Regions from separate parts of the Nocardioides sp. NPDC058538 genome, predicted to be linked through region 1. Evidence: riboswitches for the same ligand, from Rfam matches in the RefSeq annotation. Region 1 holds a riboswitch; the other holds the start of a gene.
What was found. Region 1 has a riboswitch for cobalamin ahead of ACFWQC_RS24815 (VWA domain-containing protein). Riboswitches for the same ligand answer to the same signal wherever they lie in the genome.
Positions count from the first base shown of each region.

Region 2: another riboswitch for cobalamin. It lies ahead of ACFWQC_RS19445 (FecCD family ABC transporter permease); the one in region 1 lies ahead of ACFWQC_RS24815 (VWA domain-containing protein).

Region 1 covers NZ_JBHXNY010000041.1:15-9,715, reverse strand. The annotation lists gene ACFWQC_RS24840 (hypothetical protein) at 1-166, opposite strand, end outside; gene ACFWQC_RS24835 (hypothetical protein) at 208-921, opposite strand; gene ACFWQC_RS24830 (helix-turn-helix domain-containing protein) at 1,342-2,463, shown strand; gene ACFWQC_RS24825 (Fic family protein) at 2,583-3,815, shown strand; gene cbiE (precorrin-6y C5,15-methyltransferase (decarboxylating) subunit CbiE) at 3,820-5,136, opposite strand; cobalamin riboswitch at 5,199-5,338, shown strand; gene ACFWQC_RS24815 (VWA domain-containing protein) at 5,364-7,475, shown strand; gene cobO (cob(I)yrinic acid a,c-diamide adenosyltransferase) at 7,475-8,089, shown strand; partial or broken gene ACFWQC_RS24805 (cobyrinate a,c-diamide synthase) at 8,083-9,701, shown strand, end outside.
Region 2 covers NZ_JBHXNY010000023.1:2,032-17,169, reverse strand. The annotation lists gene cobN (cobaltochelatase subunit CobN) at 1-3,230, shown strand, start outside; gene cobF (precorrin-6A synthase (deacetylating)) at 3,227-4,006, shown strand; gene ACFWQC_RS19480 (cobyric acid synthase) at 4,003-5,703, shown strand; gene ACFWQC_RS19475 (cobalt-precorrin-6A reductase) at 5,700-6,425, shown strand; gene ACFWQC_RS19470 (ferredoxin) at 6,422-7,093, shown strand; gene ACFWQC_RS19465 (CbtA family protein) at 7,132-7,911, opposite strand; gene ACFWQC_RS19460 (CbtB-domain containing protein) at 7,911-8,126, opposite strand; gene ACFWQC_RS19455 (ABC transporter substrate-binding protein) at 8,280-9,374, opposite strand; gene ACFWQC_RS19450 (ABC transporter ATP-binding protein) at 9,371-10,228, opposite strand; gene ACFWQC_RS19445 (FecCD family ABC transporter permease) at 10,225-11,226, opposite strand; cobalamin riboswitch at 11,349-11,532, opposite strand; cobalamin riboswitch at 11,622-11,838, shown strand; gene ACFWQC_RS19440 (ribonucleotide-diphosphate reductase subunit beta) at 11,960-12,958, shown strand; gene ACFWQC_RS19435 (ribonucleotide reductase N-terminal alpha domain-containing protein) at 12,958-14,673, shown strand; gene ACFWQC_RS19430 ((2Fe-2S) ferredoxin domain-containing protein) at 14,789-15,138, shown strand, end outside; gene ACFWQC_RS19425 (cobalamin biosynthesis protein) at 15,136-15,138, opposite strand, start outside.

The DNA of each region.
Region 1 (9,701 bases):
CCGCGGTGAAGGACACGTTGTTCCCGACAAACGTGATCGGGTTCGTGCCGTTCGGGGTGTAGCCGGCGGCGGCGGCCTGGGCCGGCGCGGACATGGCCGCGACGGTCCCGACAGCGAGGGCTCCGGCAGCGAGACCGGTGAGCACGCGGCTGGTGATCTTCTTCATGATGTTTCTCCTTGTGTGGTGTTGTGTTGAACCCGAGAGGCTCACGCGGTGCCCGCGCGAGGATTGGCGATCTGCAGCTCGAGGGAGTTGTCGGTGCCCGGCACCAGGGCGTTGATCGGGATGGAGCCGAACCAGGGGAAGAAGCCAGGGATGTCGAAGAAGTTCAGCGCGGCACACCCGGTGAAGCTCCCGATCGTGTAGGTCGAGGTGACCCGGCCGCCGCCGTTGACGGTGAAGAACTCACCCTCAGGAGTGCTGGCGGTGATGGTGACCGGTTCGGCGGTGTGGCAGCGGCTGCCGACAGCCAATGGCCACCAGATGCCGAACACCTTGGCCTCGACGTCGCTGAGCTGGATGTCGTAGGCGACCGTCGAGGTGAGCGTCGACTTGCCCAGCTGGCTGGTGGGCACGATGGCGCCGGACAGTGACCCGACCTGGGTCATGGTGACCTTGGCTCGGGACGGGATCCCGAAGATGTCGAAGCTCATCGTCTGGGTCGGGATGGCGAGGGATCCCCCGACGATGTGGCCGTTGGTGGTGTCGATGACTGACTTGAGCACCGAGGGCCCGATGGCCATCGACGAGTCGACCTGCGCACCGATGTGCGTCGTACCGACGGCGTCGTAGTCGACCTTGAGGGTCGGGTTCTCGACGGCTTGGGCAGCGGGTGCCCCCGTGAGCAGCGCGGTGGCCACGAGCGCGGCGAATGCTGTGGCGACCCACGTGCGGTGACGGGGTGGAGGCTTGGTTCTCACGTTTTCCCCTTGCGGTCCGGGATGGATGACGCCACCCATTGACGCGGCCGCTGCCGAGGGCTGGCAACCGCGATGCCGCCGCTAGGTCGGGGATCCCGCCAAAACTGTCAGGTTGGTGACAACTTCGACCCAGCACGGAAAAGTTGTGAGGACCGTCACAACTTTTCAGGGTTATCCGGGAGCGAACCTCTGCCGCTCTGGACGCGGGGTCCGGCCGAGCCCTTCACTGCAGGGGATGTCGTCCTTCGCGCGGCTCCCCAGGTCGCAGCGCAGCGAGGGACGAGTGCGGAGGAGAGTTGCGTGACGACGAGGACACGACCGACTACGGATACGTTCACGGGCCCGATCCCGAGAAGGCCCCGGCCAACGCTGCGAATCGACCTTTCGCCGCCGCCCGACGCGATCGCTCGGGAGATCGTGGTGGCCTACCGGCCCCGGGCCCGTGACCTGTCTCGCCGCATCGCCGGACGCATCTGCCGCGAGGTGGCCGCGTTCGGCGATCCACGGGTGCACGACGTCATCGAGGAGGCACTCGGCGAGGCGGTCTCCCTGTTCGTCGACGCGATGGCCGGTGCACCCGTACGTGGGGCGACCGTGGCCCACATCTATCGACGTCTGGGCAGCCTGGAGGGAAGGGCCGGCCACAACCTCGATGCGATGCGAGCGGCACACCACATCGCGACGCAGGAGTTCTGGCGGGAGATGTCGAAGATCGCCGGCGAGCTGGAGCTGCCGCTGGCGTCGGTGAGCTACCTCGCCGAGGCACTCATGGACTACCAGCACCAGCTCCTCGAGCACGCCATGCGGGGCTTCGCCGAGCCCGCTCCGCCGATCGATCCCCGGCTGCCGCTCTTCGCGGCGCTCGTCGGCGACGTACGAGCGGGCGCCCTGCGTGCTCTGGCCGGCCGTGCCGGCTGGGCCATCACCGATCGGGTGGCCGTGGCGGTGATTCCGGGTGGACCGGTCTCCGCCCACCTCGGCGCGCCCACGGCACGTCTGCTCGCCGGCTCGAGCGAGGGCGCCATGGTCGTGATCGGGGCCTCGGGTGAGGTGCACCTTCGGGCCCAGGCGGTAGTCGCTGAGACGAGCCGCCCGGTCGCGGTCACCTGGGAGGTACGACTCGACGACACCCACCACGCCGTACGTTGGGGCATGCGGGCCCTGGCCCTGGTCGCCGAGCAGGTCATCCGCGCTTCTGAGGACGGCATCGTGTGGTGTGCCGCGCACCAGTCGGAACTGTGTCTGCACGCCGACCCGATGCTGCGCCGCTTCGCGGACGAACAGCTGCTGGCGCCGCTCATGGAGGAGACTCCGAAACGGCGCCTGGCGCTCGCCGAGACCATGTTGGTCTGGCTGCGTACCCGCCCCAGCGCCCCCGTCGTCGCCGAGCACCTCATGGTCCACGAGCAGACCGTGCGGCACCGGCTCAGGCGCATCAAGGACCTCTTCGGCGACCGCCTCAGCGACCCGTCAGAGACAGTCGGGCTGCTCGCGGCCCTCGAGTCGACCACCCCGCGGTGGCGCCGCGACCTCGCCGGCTGATCGCGCCGGCGTACGCGCGGCTTGGACGATCAGGAAGGATCGGCGTGGTGGACATCTCGAGGGCCACGTCGAGCGTCCATATACCAACTTATCTCAATAAAGTGGTGTAAGGTGCGACTGTGAACCACTCTCACACAGAGTTCGCCGTCGAGATGGAGTCGCGCGATTGGCAAGGCGAGCCAGACCGTTCCGCATCCCGACGCCAGCGGATGTCAGCGCGCGGCCCATACGAGGCTGCCGTCCCCGCTCGGATCGAAGGCCTGGTATCAGCGGTCAGTACGGAGATCCAGGCCGAGGCTGAGGACGCAGTGCGCGAGATCACTCGCTTCGATGCTGAGGTCACCGCGCTGACCGAGCGACGCTCCCGCGTCGAAGGACAGGACGTGGCGACAGAGCTGGCTCCGCTCGCGTCGGTGCTGCTGCGGACGGAGTCGGCGTCGTCGTCGCAGATCGAGGGTGTCACGGCCGGCGCCAAGGCTTTGGCACTCGCTTCGATCGAAGCGAAGAGTGGTCCGAATGCTCAGCTCGTCACGGCGAACGTCGTCGCGATGCAACGGGCAGTGGCGCTCGCTGACGACATCAGCGTCGACTCGATCCTGGCTGCCCACGATGCTCTTCTCGCCGGACACGAGTACGCCACTCCTGGTCGCTTCCGAACGGCTCAGGTGTGGATCGGCAGCGCCGCGGTGAGCCCGCATACTGCGTCCTTCGTTCCTCCTCATCACACTCGGGTAGCGGCGTGTATGGAGGACTTGATCGCCTTCGTGCGGAGGGTGGACCTTCCGGTCCTGGTTCAGTGTGCGATTGCGCATGCGCAGTTCGAGACGATCCACCCTTTCAACGATGGCAACGGACGCGTCGGTCGGACCCTTGTTCATGCGATGCTGCGCCATGCCGATGTGACACGCCGCCTCACCGTCCCTGTGTCTGCTGGCCTGCTGACCGATACATCGGCGTACTTCCAGGCGTTGACCGACTATCGCAGCGGGGACGTCGAGCCGATCGTTCGGCAGTTCGTCAACGCCTCGTTCAGGGCGGTCAGCAACGGCCGCCACCTGGTTGATGATCTGGAGCGGGTGTACGACGGCTGGGGTGAGCGACTGCCATCCCGGCGAGGGTCGGCCGCACAGCGACTCCTTCCGTACCTGCTCAACCAGCCAGCCGTGAACATTGCCTACGTCGAGGCCGCGACAGGAACGGCGCTGTCTGCCGCTCAGCGGGCCGTCGAGCAGTTGGAGAATGCCAAGATCCTCACTCGCGTAGGCAGCGGCCAACGTAACCGTGTGTGGCTGGCCAATGAAGTCGTCGATGCGCTCGACGCCTTCGCTGAGCGAGTCGGTCGCCGCGGCTGAACTGCTACTCGGCGGGCTGGAAGGCCCACTGGACGACCGTGCGCTGGGGTGCCCAGCCCCGGAAGGTGCCGATCGAGTCGACGGACTCCACCGAGATCCGGGTCAGCTCGCCGCCTCGCTCCGCGTGCTGGCGCGCCAGGACCTGCTCGGTCTCCAGGGTGACGCCGTGGACCACGAGCCGGCCGCCGGGGCGGAGGGCTCGCAGACAGGCGTCGAGTACGCCGGGGCGGGTCGCGCCGCCGCCGATGAAGATCGCGTCGGGGGCTGGGAGGTCGGCCAAAGCATCGGGGGCGCGGCCATCGACGACGGTCAGGCCGGGTACGCCGAGTCGGGACGCGTTCCGTGCGATCCGGGCCGCCCGCTCTGGGCTGGCCTCGATCGCGGTCGTGGTGCAGGTGGGGTGGGAGCGCATCCACTCGATGCCTACCGAGCCTGCGCCTGCGCCGACGTCCCAGAGGTGCTGACCCGGGACCGGGGCGAGGCGGGCCAGTGCGGAGGCCCGTAGGTCGCGCTTGGTCAGCTGTCCGTCGTGCTCGAAGGCGTCGTCGGGGAGGCCGGCGGCCCAGGAAGCGGGGAGCGACTGTGTTGGTCTCGACACGCCTTCGCCTAGCGGCTCCGAGGCCTGAACGAAGTGGCCTTCGACCGACGATGCGCTGGTCGAGCCGCGAGCGCCAGCGAGCGTGTCGAGACCAACACGGTCGGCGACGCACTCGATCGCCACGATGTTGAGGCGTGGAGACTCCCCGACCCAGGCCGAGGCGGACGCGGTTCGCGCGCTCTCCGTCTCCGCGCCCAGGTCACCGAGGACCGCCAATGTCGAGGCGCCGAATCCTGTGGTGACCAGCAGGTCCGCAATCTGCCTCGGAGTGGATCCGTCCGAGGAGAGCGCCAGGATCCGGCGGCCGGGAGCGAGCTCGCGGGCGACCAGCGATACGTCGCGGCCGACGAGGCTGACGGCCACGCAGGACTCGGCGGCCCAACCCATCCGGGCGCGGGCGAGGGCGACGGAGGAGACGGCCGGCTCGATGCGTACGTTCTCTCGCCCGAGAAGCGAGATCAGGGTCGTCCCGACGCCGGAGACGAGCGGGTCGCCCGAGGCCAGAACGACGACGGGCGCGTCGCCTGGCAGCGAATCGAGGAGAGCCGGGAGCCCCTCGCGCAGCGGTGACGGCCAGGGTTCGCGCCGCTGGCCGGGGACGTCCGGGACGAGGTCGAGATGGCGCTTGCCACCGAGGAGGACGGCGGAGCCCCGGATCAGCTGCTGGTGACGTACGGGGATCTCGTCCCAACCTCCGGCACCGATGCCCACCACGACGATCATGAGGCCAGACGCTACAGTGGCCGCTCAGGCGCGAGGTGCCCCGACTGCCCAGTCATCGGCTCTGTCACAGGAGCTGGTGAGGACGGTGGGAAGGGAGAATCTGGGAAGCCGGTGAGAATCCGGCACAGGCCCGCTGCGGTGAACGAGCCCCTTCGTGGGGACTCGACAAGTCCGAAGACCGGCCCCGCGCCCATCCAGTCCAAGCGATAGGGAGCGGGAGCCTCTCCATGCCGGTTCATTACCCATTTTCTGCCGTCCTCGGCTGCCAGGCGGACGACCTCGACGACATGGGCCTCGCGCTCGTGCTCACCACCATCTCCCCGGAGATCGGCGGGGTCCTGGTCCGTGGCGAGAAGGGGACGGCGAAGTCGACGGCCGTACGCGGTCTGGCGGCCGTGCTGCCCTCGATCTCGGTCTACGCCGGGGATCGGTTCTCGATCGACCCGGCCGACCCGTCCGCGGAGTCGCCGGACGGTCCTTTCGGGTCTGCCGCCGTCGTGGAGAGCCGGCCGGTGCGCCTGGTCGAGCTCCCGGTTGGAGCGACCGAGGACCGGGTCGTCGGCTCGCTCCACCTGGAGAGCGCGCTGTCGCGCGGTGCGGTCGAGTTCGAGCCGGGGCTGCTCGCGCGGGCCCACCGCGGCCTGCTCTACGTCGACGAGGTCAACCTGCTCCACGACCACCTGGTCGACCTGCTGCTGGACGCGGCGGCGATGGGCCGGGTCTCGGTCGAGCGCGACGGTGTCTCGGTCGAGCATGCCGCCCGGTTCGTGCTGATCGGCACCATGAACCCCGAGGAGGGCGAGCTGCGTCCGCAGCTCCTGGACCGCTTCGGGCTCACCGTCGAGGTCGCCGCGCCCCGCGATCCTTCCCTTCGGGCGGAGGTCGTACGCCGCCGGATGGCCTTCGACCTGGACGCTCCCGCGTTCGTCGAGCGCTATGAGGCCGCCGAGCGCGACCTGACCGCACGGGTCTCCACCGCGCGCGCCCTCGTCGGGAAGGTACGTCTCACCGCTCCCGGGCTGCTCAAGATCGCCGAGGTCTGCGCGGCGTTCGAGGTCGACGGGCTGCGCGCCGACATCGTCACCGCCCGCACCGCGGTCGCGCACGCGGCCTGGGCCGGTCGCTCCGAGGTCACCCGCGAAGACATCCGCCGGGCCGCCCTGCTGGCGCTCCCGCACCGGCGCCGTCGCAACCCGTTCGACGCTCCCGGGCTCGACGAGGACCTGCTCGACCGCATCCTCGGCGACGAGGAGCTGCCGCCCGAGCCGCCCGAGGGAGGGCCTTCGGATGGCTCGGGGGACGACTCGGGCGCCGAAGGTGACCCTGTTGGTCTCGACACGCCTCCGCCTAGCGGCTCCGGCGGCTCGACCGACGGTGAACCCCCGTCGGTTGAGCCCGCGAGCGAAGCGAGCGGTGTCGAAACCAACACAGCCGATGACGCACTCGACCAGCCACAGTCGCCTTCCGGCGTCGCGCCCGAGTCCGTCACCGCCGCCGCCCCGGCCTACCGCCCCCGCCTCCTGACCGTGACCGGCCTGGGCACGGGCCGCAGCGGCGGCCGGAGCAAGGCGATCGGCAGCAGCGGCCGCCGGATCGGCGCGAGCGTCAGCACCCGTGGCTCGCTCCACCTCGTCGAGACCCTCAAGGCGGCCGCGGGCAAGCAGGCCACCCGCCCGCGTACTTCCGCGAAGGTCGAGCTGCGGATCGAGGACCTCCGCACCGCGGTCCGTGAGGGCCGGGAGGCCAACCTGGTGCTCTTCTGCGTGGATGCCTCCGGGTCGATGGCCGCACGCAAGCGGATGGCGCAGGTGAAGGCCGCGGTCCTCTCGCTGCTCCTGGACGCCTACCGGCGCCGCGACAAGGTCGGGATGATCACGTTCCGGGGCGAGGGCGCCGAGCTGGTGCTGCCGCCGACCGGGTCGGTCGACCTCGCCGCGGCACGCCTCGACGAGGTGCCCGCCGGAGGACGTACGCCGCTGGCCGAAGGCCTCCTCGAGGCCGCCCGCGTGCTCCAGCGCGAGCACCTTCGTGACCCTGATCTGCGGCCGCTGCTGGTCGTGGTCACCGACGGGCGCGCCAACTCATCCCGAAAAACTGCGCAGGCTCATGGCAAGGACGCCGTCCGGCGGTCGCAGCAGGCCGCCGCGTACGTCGCCGGTCTGGGCGTCACCACCGTCGTCATCGACTCCGAGAGCGGGCCGATGCGGCTCGGGCTCGCCCGGCAGCTTGCCCAGCACCTGGGGGCCGAGCACGTGCCGGTCGCCGAGGTGAGCGCGGAGGCGCTGACCTCCGCCGTCCACGGTTTCACCGGATCCACCACGGGAAGGGGCGCTGCCTGATGCCGAAGGGACAGCCGCTGAACGTACCCGACGACGGGCTCACCACCCGCCAGCGCCGCAACCGGCCCCTGGTGATGGTCCACACCGGCCCCGGCAAGGGGAAGTCGACCGCCGCCTTCGGGCTCGCGCTGCGAGGCTGGAACCAGGGCTGGCGGATCGGGGTCTTCCAGTTCGTGAAGTCGGCCAAGTGGCGCATCGGCGAGCAGACCGTGCTCGAGCGCCTCGGGAAGCTGCACGAGGAGACCGGCGAGGGCGGGCCGGTCGACTGGCACAAGATGGGCTCCGGCTGGTCCTGGAGCCGCAAGCAGGGTGACGCCGAGGACCACGCCGCGGACGCCGCCGAGGGCTGGGCCGAGATCAAGCGGTGCCTGGCCGCGGAGACGTACGACCTGCTCGTCCTCGACGAGTTCACCTACCCGATCAAGTGGGGCTGGGTCTCGGCCGGCGAGGTGGCCACGGTGCTCGCCGAGCGGCCGGGTCGCCAGCACGTCGTCATCACCGGCCGCGACGCCGACCCGGCGCTGCTGGAGGTCGCCGACCTGGTCACGGAGATGACCAAGATCAAGCACCCGATGGACGCGGGTCAGAAGGGCCAGCGGGGCATCGAATGGTGAGCCTGCCCCGGCTGGTGGTCGCTGCTCCCTCGACCGGCTCGGGCAAGACGACCATCGCCACCGGGCTGATGGCGGCGCTGCGCGCTTCCGGGATGTCGGTGAGCGGGCACAAGGTCGGCCCGGACTACATCGACCCGGGCTACCACGCGCTCGCCACCGGCCGTCCGGGCCGCAACCTCGACCCTCATCTGGTGGGGGAGTCGCGCGTCGTGCCGCTGCTGCTTCATGGCGCCGCCGGGGCGGACGTGGCGGTCATCGAGGGCGTCATGGGGCTCTACGACGGCCGCCTCGGCACCGACGGCTTCGCCTCCACCGCCCACGTCGCCGCACTGACCTCCTCGCCGGTGGTCCTGGTCCTCGACGTCGCCCGGATGTCCCGCTCCGCTGCCGCGATCGCCGTCGGGATGGCGGCCTTCGACCCGTCCGTACGCATCGGGGGAGTCGTGCTCAACCGCTGCTCCCCGGGCCGCAACGCCTCCGAGATCCGGCGCGGGCTGGAGCAGGTCGGCCTGCCAGTGCTGGGCATGCTCCCGCGCGACGAGTCGCTCGCCTCCCCGTCGCGCCACCTGGGCCTCGTCCCCGTCGCCGAGCGTGACGAGTCGGTCACGCTGATCGAGCGGCTGGGGGAGCAGGTCGCCGCCCACCTCGACCTCGATGCGCTCCTTGACGTCGCTCGCAACGCTCCTGCGCTGGCCGAAGGTCCTTGGGATCCGGGGGCGGCCTTGCGCGAGAGCGACCGTGTTGGTTTCGACACGGCGTCGCTCGTTCCTCACGACGCCGGCTCAACCAGCGCAACCGCTGGTCGACCCGTCGTGGCCGTCGCGGGTGGGCGGGCGTTCACGTTCCGCTACCCCGAGACCGAGGAGCTCCTGGAGGCGGCAGGCTGCGACGTACGCTCCTTCGATCCGCTCACCGATCCCGCGCTTCCCGAGGGCACGAAGGGGATCTACCTCGGCGGTGGCTTCCCGGAGATGTACGCCGCCGAGCTCGCCGCCAACACGAGCCTCCTCCGCGACCTGCGGGCGGCCGTCGCGGCCGGGATCCCTACGGTCGCCGAGTGCGCCGGGCTCCTCTATCTGGCCGAGTCCCTCGACGGCGTACCGATGGCCGGCGCCATCCCCACCCACGCCGCCATGAGCGAGCGCCTGACCCTGCGCTACCCAGTCGCCACCGCCGTCTCCGACTCGCTCCTCACCCGCGCCGGCGAGCAGGTCACCGGCCACGAGTTCCACCGCACCACGACGGCTCCTCCTGCCGGGGGCCAGGCCGCGTGGACCGTCGACGACACGCCGACCGGCTTCAGCAGCGACACCGTCCACGCGTCATACCTCCACATCCACTGGGCCGGCCATCCGCACCTCGCCCGCCGCTTCGCCGAATCCGTCGCTCGAGCAATCCCCGTCGGTCGAGCCTTCGCCCCCGTCGGTCGAGCCTTCGCCCCCGTCGGTCGAGCCTTCGCCCCCGTCGGTCGAGCCTTCGCCCCCGTCGGTCGAGCCGTCGCCCCCGTCGGTCGAGCCGTCGCCCCCGTCGGTCGAGCCGTCGCCCCCGTCGGTCGAGCCGCGAGCGCCAGCGAGCGTGTCGAGACCAACACGGTCCCCTCGAGCGCGAGAGC
Region 2 (15,138 bases), on a different contig from region 1:
CCGACACGGTCCTGCTGACCGGCTTCGGGTTCGAGCCGCCGGCGGCCGTCCCGGCCTGGGGGTTCGCGGAGCGGCCCGAGCCGGCGGCCGAGGCTCGTCCGCGCATCGGGGTGCTCTACTACCGCGCCCACGAGACCAGCGGGAACACAGCGTTCGCGCACGCACTGGCCGATGCCATCGACGCGACCGGCGCGGCCACCGGCGTACCCGTCTTCGCGGGGTCGCTCCGCTCCGCCCCCGACGACCTCTACGAGGCGCTCGGCACCCTCGACGCGCTGATCGTGACCGTGCTCGCGGCAGGCGGTTCGGTGCCCGCCTCGGCCAGCGCCGGTGGCGAGGACGAGGCCTGGGACGTGGAGCGGATGGCGGCGCTCGACATCCCGGTGCTCCAGGGCCTGTGCCTGACCAGCTCGCGCGCGGAGTGGGAGGTCTCCGACGACGGCGTCACGCCGCTCGACTCGGCCAACCAGATCGCGATCCCCGAGTTCGACGGACGGATCATCACCGCCCCGTTCTCCTTCAAGGAGCTCGACGAGCAGGGCCTCCCCCACTACGTCGCCGACCCCGAGCGCACCGCGCGGGTCGCCCGGATCGCGGTCAACCACGCCCGCCTGCGGCACACCCCCAACCCGGACAAGCGGCTCGCGCTGGTGCTCTCCGCCTACCCCACCAAGCACTCCCGGATCGGCAACGCGGTCGGCCTGGACACCCCGGTCTCCGCGATCCGGATGCTGCGCCGGCTCCGCGAGGAGGGCTATGACCTGGGGCAGGACAACGAGGTCGTACGCATCCTCGACGGCACGGACGACACCGCGGCCGGCGACGCTCTGATCCATGCCCTGATCGCCGCCGGCGGCCAGGACGAGGAGTGGCTGACCAACGCCCAGCTCACCGACGCCCACGTACGCATCTCGAAGGCCGACTACGACGAGTGGACCACGGATCTCCCCGCTGACCTGCGTGAACAGATGGTCGAGACCTGGGGCCCGACCCCGGGGAACCTCTTTGTCAACGACGACAACGAGCTCGTGCTCGCCACGCTCCAGGCCGGCAACATCGTCATCCTGATCCAGCCGCCACGCGGGTTCGGCGAGAATCCGGTCGCGATCTACCACGACCCCGACCTGCCTCCGTCGCACCACTACCTCGGCGCCTACCGCTGGCTCGAGAACGGCTTCCGCGCCGACGCCGTCGTCCATCTCGGCAAGCACGGCTCGATGGAGTGGCTGCCCGGCAAGAACGCCGCGCTCTCAGCCTCGTGTGGTCCGGACGCGGCCATCGGCAACATGCCGCTGATCTACCCGTTCCTGGTCAACGACCCCGGCGAGGGCGCCCAGGCGAAGCGCCGGGCGCACGCCACGATCATCGACCACCTGGTGCCGCCGATGGCGCGTGCGGAGTCCTACGGCGACATCGCGCGGCTGGAGTCGCTGATGGAGGAGTACGACCGGATCTCCTCCATGGACCCGGCCAAGCTGCCCGCCATCCGCGGCGAGATCTGGCAGCTGATGAAGGCCGCCGAGCTCCACCGTGACCTCGGTATGGAGGAGCGGCCCGAGGACGACGACTTCGACGACTTCATGCTCCACATCGACGGTTGGCTCTGCGAGATCAAGGACGCCCAGATCCGCGACGGCCTGCACATCCTGGGCGCCGCACCCGAGGGTGAGGCACGCGTCAACCTGGTGCTCTCGATCCTGCGTGCCGCGCAGGTGTGGGGCGGCGTCGGCGGCGCCGTGCCCGGGCTGCGTGCGGCGCTCGGTCTCAAGGAGGGCGCCGACACCCGCGCGGTCGACGAGATCGAGACCCAGGCTCGCGGTCTGGTGGAGCGGATGGACGCCGCCGGCTGGGACCCGGCGGTCGCGGAGACGCTCCACGACGACCCGGCCGTGCGGCAGGTGCTCGCCTTCGCCGCGACCGAGGTGGTGCCCCGGCTGAACGGGACGACCGACGAGCTGTCCGCCGTCCTGCACGCGCTGGACGGTGGCTTCGTCCCCGCGGGGCCGTCGGGCTCGCCGCTGCGGGGGCTCGTCAACGTACTTCCGACCGGTCGCAACTTCTACACCGTCGACCCACGCGCGGTGCCGTCGCGGCTGGCGTGGCAGACCGGGCAGGCGATGGCCGACTCGCTCCTCCAGCGCTACTTGGACGAGACCGGCGACTACCCGACATCGGTCGGGCTCTCGGTGTGGGGCACGTCCGCCATGCGTACGTCCGGCGACGACGTCGCCGAGGTGCTCGCACTGCTCGGGGTGGCACCTGCGTGGGACGAGGCCTCCCGCCGGATCACCCACCTCGACGTCATCTCGCTCGAAGAGCTGGGCCGCCCCCGGATCGACGTGACCGTACGCATCTCCGGGTTCTTCCGTGACGCATTCCCGCACGTCGTCTCGATGCTCGATGACGCGGTCCGGATGGTGGCCGACCTCGATGAGCCGGACACCGACAACTTCGTCCGTGCGCACACCCTCGAGGACCTCGCCGATCACGGCGACCAGCGCCGCGCGACGTCCCGGATCTTCGGCTCCAAGCCGGGTTCGTACGGTGCCGGGATCCTGCAGGTGATCGAGGCCGGCAACTGGCGCTCCGACCAGGATCTCGCCGACGTCTATACGGCGTGGGGCGGCTTCGCCTACGGCCGCGACCTCGACGGCGCCCCGGCGGCCGACGACATGCGCGCCAACTACCGCCGGATCAAGGTCGCCGCCAAGAACGTCGACTCCGCCGAGCACGACATCGCCGACTCCGACGACTACTTCCAGTACCACGGCGGCATGCTCGCGACCGTCCGCGCGCTGACCGGCAGCGAGCCGAAGGCGTACGTCGGCGACTCCACCTCGCCGGACGCCATCAAGACCCGCACGCTGCAGGAGGAGACCAACCGCGTCTTCCGGGCCCGGGTGGTCAACCCGCGCTGGATCTCGGCGATGCAGCGCCACGGCTACAAGGGCGCCTTCGAGCTGGCCGCGACCGTCGACTACCTCTTCGGCTTCGACGCGACCGCCGGTGTCGTGCAGGACTGGATGTACGAGAAGCTCGCCCGCGAGTACGTCCTGGACGAGACCAACCAGGAGTTCATGCGATCCTCGAACCCGTGGGCGCTGCGCGGAATCGTCGAGCGTCTGCACGAGGCGGCCGAGCGGGGGCTCTGGGAGGAGCCGGACCCCGAGCTCGTCGCGCAGATGCAGGAGATCTACCTCGACATCGAAGGTGACCTGGAGGAAGAGTGACGCGTCGGATCAAGATCATCGGCGTCGGCCCCGGCGACCCCGACCAGGTCACTCTCGAAGCTGTGAGCGCGATGCGGTCGGTCGACTACTTCCTGGTCACCGACAAGTCGGGCACGGCCAAGGGCGGGATGCCGGATCCGCTGGTGCGGGCCCGCGAGGAGCTGCTCGACCGCCATCTGTCCACGCCGGCGCGAGTGGTGAAGGTCGCCGACGCGCCCCGTGAGCGGCGTGAGGAGTTCACCGGGACCGACGCCGAGTATCGGAAGGCGGTCGCCGACTGGCACCGCGCCCGGGTCGAGCGCTACCTCGACGTGCTGGCCGAGCACCCCGGCGACGTCGGCTTCCTGGTCTGGGGCGACCCCGCCTTCTACGACTCCACGATCCGGGTCGTCGACCAGATCGCTGAACAGCTCGACGTCGAGGTCGACGTCATCCCCGGGATCTCCTCGGTGCAGCTGCTCGCCGCCCGCCATCGACTCGTCCTCCATGACGTCGGGCGCCCGCTCTACGTCACCACTGGCCGCGCGGTGCTCGAGGCCGTCGAGGCCGGGCACGACAACCTCGTGGTGATGCTCAACCGTGTCGTCGACCTCCCCGGGCTCGAGGACTGGCGGATCTGGTGGGGCGGCAACCTCGGCACCCCCGAGGAGGAGCTGGTCGCGGGCACCGTCGGCGAGGTCCTGCCGGCGATCGAGTCGGCTCGCACGCGGCTGCGGGAGACGTCAGGCTGGGTCATGGACGTCTACCTCCTGCGGGCTCCGCGGACGCCCCGATGAGCGGGCTGCTGGTCGCCGGCACCACCTCGGATGCGGGCAAGTCGGTCGTGACGACCGGGCTGTGCCGGGCGTTCACCCGCCGCGGCGTCAAGGTGGCGCCCTACAAGGCCCAGAACATGTCCAACAACTCGATGGTGGTCTCGACAGGCTCGACCCCCGGAGGAGGCGACGGGACGACCGCCGAGATAGGCCGGGCGCAGTGGGTACAGGCGCTGGCGGCGCGGGTCACCCCGGAGCCGTCGATGAACCCGGTGCTGCTCAAGCCCGGCTCCGACCGCCGCAGCCACGTGGTCCTGATGGGGCATCCCGCGGGCGAGGTGTCCTCGCACGACTGGGAGGCGGGGCGCCGGCATCTGGCGACCGCGGCCCACGCGGCGTACGACGATCTGGCCTCGCGTTTCGACCTCATCGTCGCCGAGGGCGCGGGGAGCCCGGCCGAGATCAACCTCCGAGCCGGGGACTACGTCAACATGGGCCTGGCCCGGCACGCAGGGCTGGCGACCGTGGTCGTGGGCGACATCGACCGGGGTGGGGTGTTCGCTGCGATGTACGGCACCCTGGCGCTCCTCGAGCCTGAGGACCAGGCTCTGATCAGCGGCTTTGTGGTCAACAAGTTCCGTGGCGACGCCGGGCTGCTCAAGCCCGGACTCGACTCGCTGGAGTCGCTCACCCAGCGCCGGGTCTTCGGCGTGCTCCCCTGGGAGCCGTCGCTGTGGCTCGACTCCGAGGACGCGCTCGACCTCGAGGGGCGCCGTTCGGCGGCAGGTGCCACCCGCAAGGTCGCGGTCGTACGCCTTCCCCGCATCTCCAACTTCACCGACGTCGACGCGCTCGGCCTGGAGCCGGACCTCGACGTCGTGTTCGCCTCCTCGCCCGCCGACGTCGCCGACGCCGACCTGGTCGTCCTGCCCGGCACCCGCTCCACGATCAGCGACCTGGCCTGGCTCCGCTCGCGCGGCCTCGACGTGGCCCTGACCGAGCACGTACGCCGCGGCCGCCCGCTCCTCGGGATCTGCGGCGGCTTCCAGATGCTCGGCGGCGTCATCGCCGACCCCGACGGCGTCGAGGGATCGGTCGCAGAGGTCGAGGGGCTGGGTCTGCTCGACGTACGCACCGACTTCACCCCCGCCAAGAACCTTCGCCTGCCCACCGGGTCGGCGCTCGGCGTCGAGGCGAGCGGCTACGAGATCCACCACGGCCGGATCACCCGCGGCGATGGGGTTTCGGAATTCCTCGGCGGTGCCTGTTCGGGACAGGTCTTCGGGACGATGTGGCACGGCAGCCTGGAGGGCGACGCGCTGCGCGGTGCGTTCCTCGCCGCGACGCTCGGCCGCGAGCCGTCCACGGTCTCCTTCCCGGCCGCCCGCGAACGCCGCCTGGACCTGATCGGCGACCTCGTCGAGGAGCACCTCGACGTCGACGCCCTGCTCGACCTGGCCGTCTCCGCCGTCGGTCGAGCCGCTTCCCCCGCTGGTCGAGCCGCCACCGCTGGTCGAGCCGACGTCGTGAGGGACGAACGACGTGGTGTCGAGACCAACACGGTCCCATCGAGCGCGACAGGGGACCGTGTTGGTCATCTCGACAAGCTCGATACAACGCTCGACACGCCTCCGCCTAGCGGCTCCGGCGGCTCGACCAGCGGGGGAAGCGGCTCGACCAGCGAGGGCGACGGCTCGACCAGCGAGGGGATCCAATGAGGCTCCTGATCCTGGGCGGGACCGGGGAGGCTCGGGACCTGGCGGCGCGGCTGGTCGAGGAGGGCGTGGACGTCACCTCCTCGCTGGCAGGACGGGTGGCCCGGCCGCGGCTGCCGGTGGGCGCGGTGCGGATCGGCGGCTTCGGAGGGGTCGAGGGCTTGAGGGGGGCTCTCGACCACTTCGACGCGGTAGTCGACGCGACGCACCCGTTCGCGCGCGGGATCTCGGCCAACGCGGCCGCGGCCTGCGCGCGGACCGGCCATCCGCTGCTCCGGCTGGAGCGGCCGGGCTGGCCCGCGGACCCGTCCTGGGCCTACGTCGACACCCACGACCAGGCCGCCACGCTCGCCGCCGGTCTCGGGACGCGTCCCTTCATCACCGTCGGGCGCCAGGAGTTGGCCCGTTTCGTCCCCGCGCTCGCCGCCCACGCGACTCTCGCCCGGGTGGTCGACCGGCCCGACCTCGAGCTTCCCGAGCCGTGGACACTGCTGACCAGCCGTGGCCCCTACCAGATCGAGGGCGAGCTGGCACTGATGCGCGAGCACGGGACCGACGTGCTCATCACCAAGGACTCCGGCGGCTCCTTCACCTGGCCGAAGATGGCCGCGGCGGCCGAGCTCGGGGTGCCCGTCGTGGTCGTACGCCGCCCCACTGCCGCCGACGGCGTCCGCACCGTCGACGACGTCGCCGACGCGGTCGCCTGGGTCCGGAGCCTCGGATGAGAGTGGTCGTCGGGATGTCGGTGACCGACGTCGCCCGGCGTCAGGACCTGCTCGGCTGGGCCGGTGAGCTCGACGCGAGCCTCGCGTTCCTGCAGATGGGCGGTCCCTCGCTCTCCGCCGAGCTGACCCGGATCGCCGACTCCGGAGCCGAAACCATCACGCTGGCCGGCGTCAGCCTCGGCCCGCTCGCCCCCGGGCAGTCCTGGCTGCGCCGGATCGCCGCCCACTGGTGGCGTGAGCGCGCCGGTGACCGCCCCGAGATCCAGGTCGCGACCCGGCTGGCGACCACGCACGACGACCTCGCCGACGTGCTGATCGAGACCCGGCCGATCACCGGCACCGAGCCCGGGTTGACCTCGCCCGCCTGGGAACGAGTCCCCGAACACGTACGTCAGGTGCTGGTCTGCCGCGGCCCGCGCTGCACCGCGAAGGGCTCGGAGGAGACCGCCAGGGCGGTGATCCTGGGCGCGATGGAGGTCGGTCTCGGCGACGACGACCTGCTGATCACCCACACCGGGTGCCAGTTCCCGTGCAACCAGGCGCCGGTGCTCAGCGTCCAGCCCGACGATGTCTGGTACGGGAACGTGGAAGCGGCCGCCGCCCGGGTGATCGTGCGTGATCACCTGGCCGACGGCCGCCCCGTGGAGGCCTACCGCCTCCCGCGTTGACCGCCGAGTCGGCTCATCCTGACCCGACTCGGCGTGGGTCACAACGTGGCAGCGAGTGCCTTGCGCTCGGCAACGGCCCGCTCCTGCGCGTAGAGCCGGCCGACGAGGCCGACGAGCGCCACTCCGATCACACCCCACATGGTGGCGAGCGTGATCAGCGAGGCCCGGCGGAAGAACCACAACGTGTCGGCCGGGAAGTCCCCGACCTCGTTGACCGTCGTGAACAGCTCCCCCGCGACGACCATCACGACCAGGTAGGCCGCGATCGCGCCGACCACGGCGAGATAGGTGCCGAAGCGCCCGCGCAGCCGCACGGCGGCGTACGTCACGACCACGGCCGCCACGACCGAGAGCGCCTGGAAGGCGAAGTAGACCGCGGTGCGGACGCCGATGGTGTCGCCGCTGCCGACCGCCGGTGGGGTCGCCGGGTATTTGAGGAACGGCACCAGCGCGACCGCGACGAACCCGATCAGGGTGACGAGCGCGGTCGACTGTCCCGGCGTGAGCCGCCCGATCCGCCCGAGAGCGAGAGCGGCGACCAGCCCGAGGATGCCCCCGAGCGCGACGCCGACGGCCAGGGTGCCGGTCAGCAGCCCCCAGGTGCTCTGGTTGGTGCGGGAGACCTCGGCGGCCTCCGCTCCACCCTCGTCACCTTCGGCGGCATGGGAGTGCGAGTGCCCGTCGGCGCCGGCCGACTCCTCCAGCGCGATGGCAGCACCGACCTGCGGCTCACCGACGGAGTACGCCACCAGGAAGGTGGCGACTCCGGCGAGGAGTCCAGCTAGCAGGCCGCGTACGAGAAATGCACGCGGGCTCATCAGTGGCAGGGGTAACCGAGCAGGTGGCGACCGTCGTGGACCCACTCGTGGATCAGAGTGCCGGACGGGATCGAGACGGCGCCCTGGTCGGCGCTGATGAAGAAGAGCACCAGGAGACCGAGCAGACCGAAGAAGAGGGCCCAGGGGGCCAGCTCACGGAGCGGGATGGTGGGCAGTTCTGCGCCGGCGACGGGCGCCACAGCGTGCTGCGACATATGTCCTCCTCAGGGATAGCTGCGTCCCTGTTCGTTGGGGTTGGACGGACACTCGGGTCTGACTCCACCGCCGCGAGGCGATGTCACAGTAGCGCGACTGTGCCGGAGTTCCACCGGCTTCCTCATGTCCGTTGCGTGCACTATAGCGGGATCTCAGCGGAGCCACTCGTTGCCGGCGAGGTTGGTGAGATCGCTGATGTCGAGCGTCGGTTCGATCCCGGACTCGGGGGCGAGACCGAAGTGCTCCAGCGAGCGCCGCACCCACTCGGCGGCGTCGATGTTGAGCGGGCCGGAGACCCACATCGCGTAGGGCAGGTTGACGAATCTGTTCTCCTTGACAGCCGGCAGATCACGGGAGGCAGGGTTGGCCTTGAGGACCTTGACCTTCTCCTCGTAGGACTGCCCCGGGTAGTCCACGAAGTAGATGACGTCGGGCTCTGCAGCGGCGAAGCGCTCCCAGCCGACCTCCGTCCAGGTGTCCTCGACATCGGCGGTCGCACTGGTCACTCCGGCGGTGTCGAAGATCGCCTGTGGTCCGCCGAAGGAGCCGGAGGTGAAGATCGCGTCGGTGCCGGAGTCGAAGAGGAACGCGGTCGGCGCCTCGGCAGGCCGCGGGGCGCTCTCCAAGGCCTTGCGGCGCTCGTCGATGTCGGCGACGACCTTCTTGGCGGTCTCGTCGTGGCCGGTCAGTGCGCCGATGTTGAGCAGGTCGGTACGCAGCGCCGTCCAGGCCTCCATGGTGCCGCGGTCGCCGTCCTCCTGGCGGCAGGTCTCACTGAGCAGGTAGGTGTCGATGCCCCGCTTCTGCACCATCTCGGGCACCAGGTTGCGCGACTCGCTGAACCCGTAGCCCCAGCCCGCGAACATCAGCTGCGGGTCGAGAGCCAGGACGGTCTCCAGCGTGGGGTGTTCCTCGCCCACGATCTGGAGCTCGTCGACTCGGTCCTCGGGGTAGGCGAGCTCGAGGAGCTGCTGGTCCCGGGCCAGACCGGTGACGGCGACGAGCTCCTCGCGGGCGCCGACCGCCAGGGCGATCGAGATGATCCCGCCGTCGTAGGCGTACAGCTCGCTCACCGGCTCGTCGACCGTGAGCTCCTCACCGCAGTTCTCGACGGTGATCGTGCCCTCCCCCGCCTCGTCGACGGCGGAATCCTCCGCGCCGCAGGCCGTCAGGATCGTGGTGCCGAGCGCGAGCGCGGCGAGGCAGACGAGGCCGGGGCGTACGGGGCTGGTGATGCGCTGGGTCATGCCGATCGGTCCTTCCGAGGGTGGATGAGAAGGTGGGGCTGGTCCAGATGTGGATGCGGCACCTGGACCGAGCCGACGCCGAAGTGGTGCTCGACGCGGATGGTGTCGAGGACCTCGGCAGGCGGGCCATGGGCCACGACGGTCGCCGGGCCACTCTGTGGATCGCCGGCGGGCTCGCTGCCCGGCGGCCGACCGAGGACCGCCAGCCGGTCGAAGGATCGGAGCGCCAGGTCGAGGTCGTGGATGGTCGCGACCAGGGTCTCGGCCCGGTCGGCGACGCTCTGAAGCAACCGCAGCTGCCAGGCGACATCGAGATGGTTGGTGGGCTCGTCCAGGAGCATCACCGGGCACTCCTGGGCGAGGCCGCGGGCCATCACCGCCCGGCGCCGCTCGCCGCCGGAGAGCCGCTCGCAAGGGTCGTCGATGCGGTCGGCGAGGCCGACGGCGTCGAGAGCCGCCCGCACGATCTCGCGCTCCTGCCGTCCGCCCCGGGACCAGGGCCGGGTGCGGGGCACCCGGCCCAGCGCCACCATCTCCCCGACGAGCAGCTCGGCGGAGACCGCCTCTTCCTGGGGGACGTACGCCATCCGCCGGGCGCGTTCACGCGAGCCGATCCGGGCGGTCTCGTGGAGCCGGCCGGACTCGTCGGCGAGATGCGCCCGCCCGGCGCTCGGCCGCAGCACCCCGGCGAGGATCCGGAGCAGGGTCGACTTGCCCACGCCGTTCACCCCCACGATTCCGAGGCGGGTGCCCACCGGTACGTCCAGATCGACGTCGCGAAGCACCTCGCGCGTGCCCAGACGGGCGCCGACGCCACGTAGCCGCAGCACGGTCCCGGCGTCGTGCCCGCTCATCGTCCGCCTCCGAACCGGTAGTGCCCACGGCCCAGCAACAACAGGAACAGCGGTGCCCCGACGACACCTGTGACCACCCCCAGCGGGATCTCCTGCGGTCGCGCCACCAGCCGCGCCAGGACGTCGACCCACAGCAGGAACAGCCCACCGCCCAGCGCCGCGACCGGGAGGACGACCCGGTGCTGGGCGCCCACGAGCAGCCGGGCCGCGTGCGGCACGATCAGCCCGACGAACCCGATCCCACCGCTGACCGCGACCAGGACCCCGACCAGCACGGCCAGCGCGACGAACAGAGTCGTACGCAGCGCCGCGACGTTCACACCGAGCGCGGCAGCGGTCTCGGGGCCGGCGGCCAGGGCGTCCAGCCAACGGTGCAGCGCCAGCATGCCGAGCCCCAGGACGAGACTGAGGACCGCGGGCAGCCACAGCTTCTCCCAGCTGGCGCCACCGACGCTGCCGAGCATCCAGAACATCACCGAGTCGGCCGCGCGCGGATCATCGCTCATGAAGACCAGGAACGAGGCGATCGCGGAGAGCCCCGAGGAGAGCACGACACCCGAGAGCACCAGCCGGATCGGGGTCAACCCGCCCTGTGCGGTGGCGACCAGCCACACCAGCACGGCCGAGCCGACCGCCCCGAGCAGCGCCCCGCCGGAGACCGCGTAGATGCCGAGGCCGCCCAGCGCCCCGGTGGTGATCGCCGCCGTCGCTCCCACCGAGGCGCCCGAGCTGATCCCGAGCAGGAACGGGTCGGCGAGCGGGTTGCGCACCAGGGTCTGCATGCCGGCACCGGCCACGGCCAGGCCGGCGCCCACGGCGAGCGCCATCAGCGCCCTGGGGACGCGCAGCTCCCACACGATCACGTCCCACTTCCCCGTGGCGTCTCCCTGGAGCCGGTCGCCGACCGCCGCGATGACCTCACCGATCGGTATCCGCTCGGACCCGAAGGCCAGGGACGCGACGGCGCTGAGCGCCGAGGCGAGCAGCAGCCCGGCCATCAGCGGCACGAACGGGACTCGTCGTCTGCGGTCACGAGCACGGCGCGGACTCAGGGTCTCGCGGGACAGCGTTTCCACGGCGGTCGGCCTCTCAGGTCCTCTGGACCCTGGTCGCGAGGGCCGTGACGTACATCTGAGCCGACAGGTTTTCGGACTCGGGTTCACCCGGCGAGGCCGCCTTCCCAGGGACTGGTCCCCAGTGGCTTGCTGGCATCGCCGTCGCCCTCACCGCTGCGCGCCAGTCCCGGATTCACACCGGAGTTCCCTGGCATCCATCAGGATGCGTTCGACTCGGCGCAGAGGCTAGCACGGGCCACGGGGCCGGCGTCGGGAACGTTTCCGACGACACGGCTGAACACAAGATCTAGGAAGTTGCATTGGTGTAATTCCCGCATATAGTGGTCCTCGCAGCTGGTTCTCCCACCTCGGCGACGGGGCGGGAGAGGCAAGAGGGAACCCGGTGTGAGTCCGGGACTGCCCCGCAGCGGTGAGTGGGAACGACCGCCGTCACGAAGCACTGGGAGCAAGCCGGCTCCTGGGAAGCGACGGCCACTAGGACCGAGCACGAGACGCCCACGAGTCCGAAGACCTGCCAGTGCCCACCTCATGGTGGGGTCCGCGACCTCGAGGGAAGGTCAGGGGATCGAGCGCGTACGACGCCGTCCCCTCCTGCCCCGGCACGGATGCACGAGACATCCAGCGGGCCGGGGGCCCGCGCGAGAAGGGCACGGACATGATCGACACCGAGGGTCTACCGATCCGCACCGAGAAGTCGGCGTACGTCTTCGACTATCCGATGGCCGAGGACCTGGCCAAGAAGCAGCGGAGCATCTTCTGGACCGCCGAGGAGATCCCGGTCGAGAACGACAAGCAGGACTTCCTGGTCAACATGACCGACGCCGAGCAGGCCGCGGTCAAGACGACGCTGAAGCTGTTCACCATCTACGAGCTGATCCTCGGCGGCGAGGTGTGGGGCGACCGGCTCTTCCACGCGTTCCCGCGTCCGGAGGTCCAGATGATGACCAACGCCTTCTCGTTCGCCGAGCTGAACATGCACGCGCCGTTCTACGCGAAGCTCAACAAGACGCTGATGATCGACACCGAGGAGTTCTACGACTCCTACAAGAACGACCCGGTGCTGGCCGAGCGGATCGCGTTCGTGTGGGACGCCATCGCCGACGAGGACCTGCTCTACGCGCTGAGCGTCTTCACGCTGATGGAGAACTGCGTCCTCTACTCCAACTTCGCCTTCCTCAAGCACTTCCAGTCCGGGGGAAAGAACCTGCTGCAGAACGTGATCAGCGGCATCAACTTCTCCGCCCGCGACGAGAACCTGCACGCCACCGGCGGCGCCTGGCTGTTCAACACCACCCTCGAGGAGTACGCCGCGACCGTCCCTGCCGACAAGTTCGAGGCCGAGCGTGACGACCTCTTCGCGAGGGTTCGCGGCGTCGCCGAGCACCTCTACGCCCACGAGGCCCGGATCGTGGAGATGCTCTTCGACCACGGGCCGATCGCCGGCATCGACCAGGCCGACCTGGAGACCTTCGTGAGGTCCCGCATCGACATGACCCTGGAGAACATGCGGATGGAGCCGCTGTTCAACGTCGAGGCCAACCCGATCGCCGAGTGGTTCTACAGCGGCATCAACGGCACCCAGTTCCACGACTTCTTCCAGGTCACCGGCAACGAATACAACCGCAACATCGGCGAGACGGAGTTCAGCTTCTAATGAGCAACAACAACTGGGAGGCGCTCTCCGCCGAGCGCAAGGCGCTGCAGGCGTCGGGCACGGTGCCTGCCTTCATGACCACCGCTGGCTACGCGATGTTCAAGGCGAAGTACACCGTCGAGGGCCAGAGCGTGCGGGAGCGCTACGAGACCATCGCCAGCACCGCCGGCGATCTCGCCGACGAGATGTACCCCCGCGAGGACGGCGTCTCCTGGACGGAGCGGTTCTTCGAGGCGATCTGGAACGGCTGGCTCTCGCCGTCGACGCCGGTGCTGTCCAACCTCGGCACCGACCGGGGTCTGCCCGTCTCGTGCGAGGGCTCGTACGTCGAGGACTCGGTGTGGGGCTTCTACGAGACCCTCAAGGAGGCGGCGATCCTCTCCCAGAACGGGTTCGGGACCTCGGCGTACCTCGGCGATGTCCGGCCCCGCGGCGCGAAGTTCAGCGACAACGGCAAGGCCAACGGCGTGGTCCCGGTCTTCTGCAACTTCGTGGAGATGACCAACCAGATCAGCCAGGGCGCCACCCGCCGCGGCTCCTGGGCCGGCTACCTGCCGGTGGATCACCCGGACTTCTACGAGCTCGCCGACCTGATCTTCCGCGAGCCCGCCAACAAGAACATCGGCTGGATCTTCAGCCAGGCGTTCATCGACCGGATGCTGGCCGGGGATCGCGATGCTCTGGAGCGCTATCAGCGGGTGCTCAAGATCCGGGTGGTGCTGGGCAAGGGCTACATCTGGAAGGTCGACACCGTCAACGCCGCCCAGACCGAGTCCTACCGGGCCAACGGGCTGGCCAACAAGGCCTCCAACCTGTGCTCGGAGATCACCCTGTTCAGCGACGAGGACCACTCCTACACCTGCGTACTCTCCTCGCTGAACCTCTCGACCTATGACGAGTGGAAGGACCAGGACACGGCGTACGTCGCGACCGTCTTCCTCGACGCGGTCGCCGAGGCGTTCCTGCGCAAGGCCCGCACCATCCGCGGCCTGGAGCGGGCGGTGCGCTACACCGAGAAGGCCCGCAGCCTGGGGCTGGGCGTGATGGGCTACCACGACTACCTGCAGAAGCAGCGGGTGCCGTTCGAGTCGGACAAGGCGGCCGCGCTCAACAAGGACATCTTCGAGCGGATCTCCTCCGATGCCGATGCCGCGTCGCGGTGGATGGGCTCGGTCGCGGGCATCCCGGAGTGGTGCGTCGGGCGGCGCAACTCCCACCTGATGGCGATCGCACCCACGATGAGCACCGCGGTGATCGTCGGCGGCACCAGCCAGGGCATCGAGCCGTACGTCGCATGCGTCTGGAACCAGACCACCTCGGCCGGGGAGATGCCGCGGGCCAACCAGAACCTCGTCGAGGTCATGGAGGAGCGCGGGGTCTACGACCAGGCGCACATCGACGACATCGTCGACCACGGCGGCTCGGTCCAGCACGTCGACTGGCTCGACGAGCACGAGAAGGACGTCTTCAAGACCGGCTACGAGATCGACCAGGAGATCCTGCTCGCCCGCGCGTCGGACCGGCAGGTCTACATCGACCAGGCCCAGTCGCTCAACCTGTTCTTCCAGGCCGACGCGACCCCGCAGTACATCAGCAAGATCCACAAGCTCGCGCTGCTCGACCCGAACATCAAGAGCCTGTACTACCTGCGCTCCCGGGCCGGCATCCAGGCCAGCAAGCAGTCCACTTCGACCACTTCGACCACAGGGGCATGACCATGAACGAGAACCCGACCACCACCGACGCCATCGACGACCTCAGCTGGGACGACTGGAGCGACGCCGCGGTCTGCGCCATCGAGAACGGCCCCGACTGCGAGGCCTGCGAAGGATGAGCGACCCCGCCCTCGAGCGGCCGACGCTGACGGTCTGCCGCGGCTGCTGCTGCGGGACCGAGCGGAAGTCGCCCGGGGTGGACCATGCCGCCGTGCTGACCACGTTGAACACCGCGGCCGGGGAGTCGGCGACGGTACGTGTCGCCGACTGCCTCGGCCCCTGCGAGCGGGCCGACGTCGTGGTCGTCGGCCCCTCACCCGAGGGACGGCAGCGCGGCGCGCGGCCGGTCTGGGTCGCCCGGGCCGGCTCGGCCCGAGTCGCCGACGCCCTGGCCCAGTGGACCCGCGCCGGCGGGCCGGGCATCGCCGACGCTCCGCCCGCGGTCATGGCACGGGCCTTCCGTCA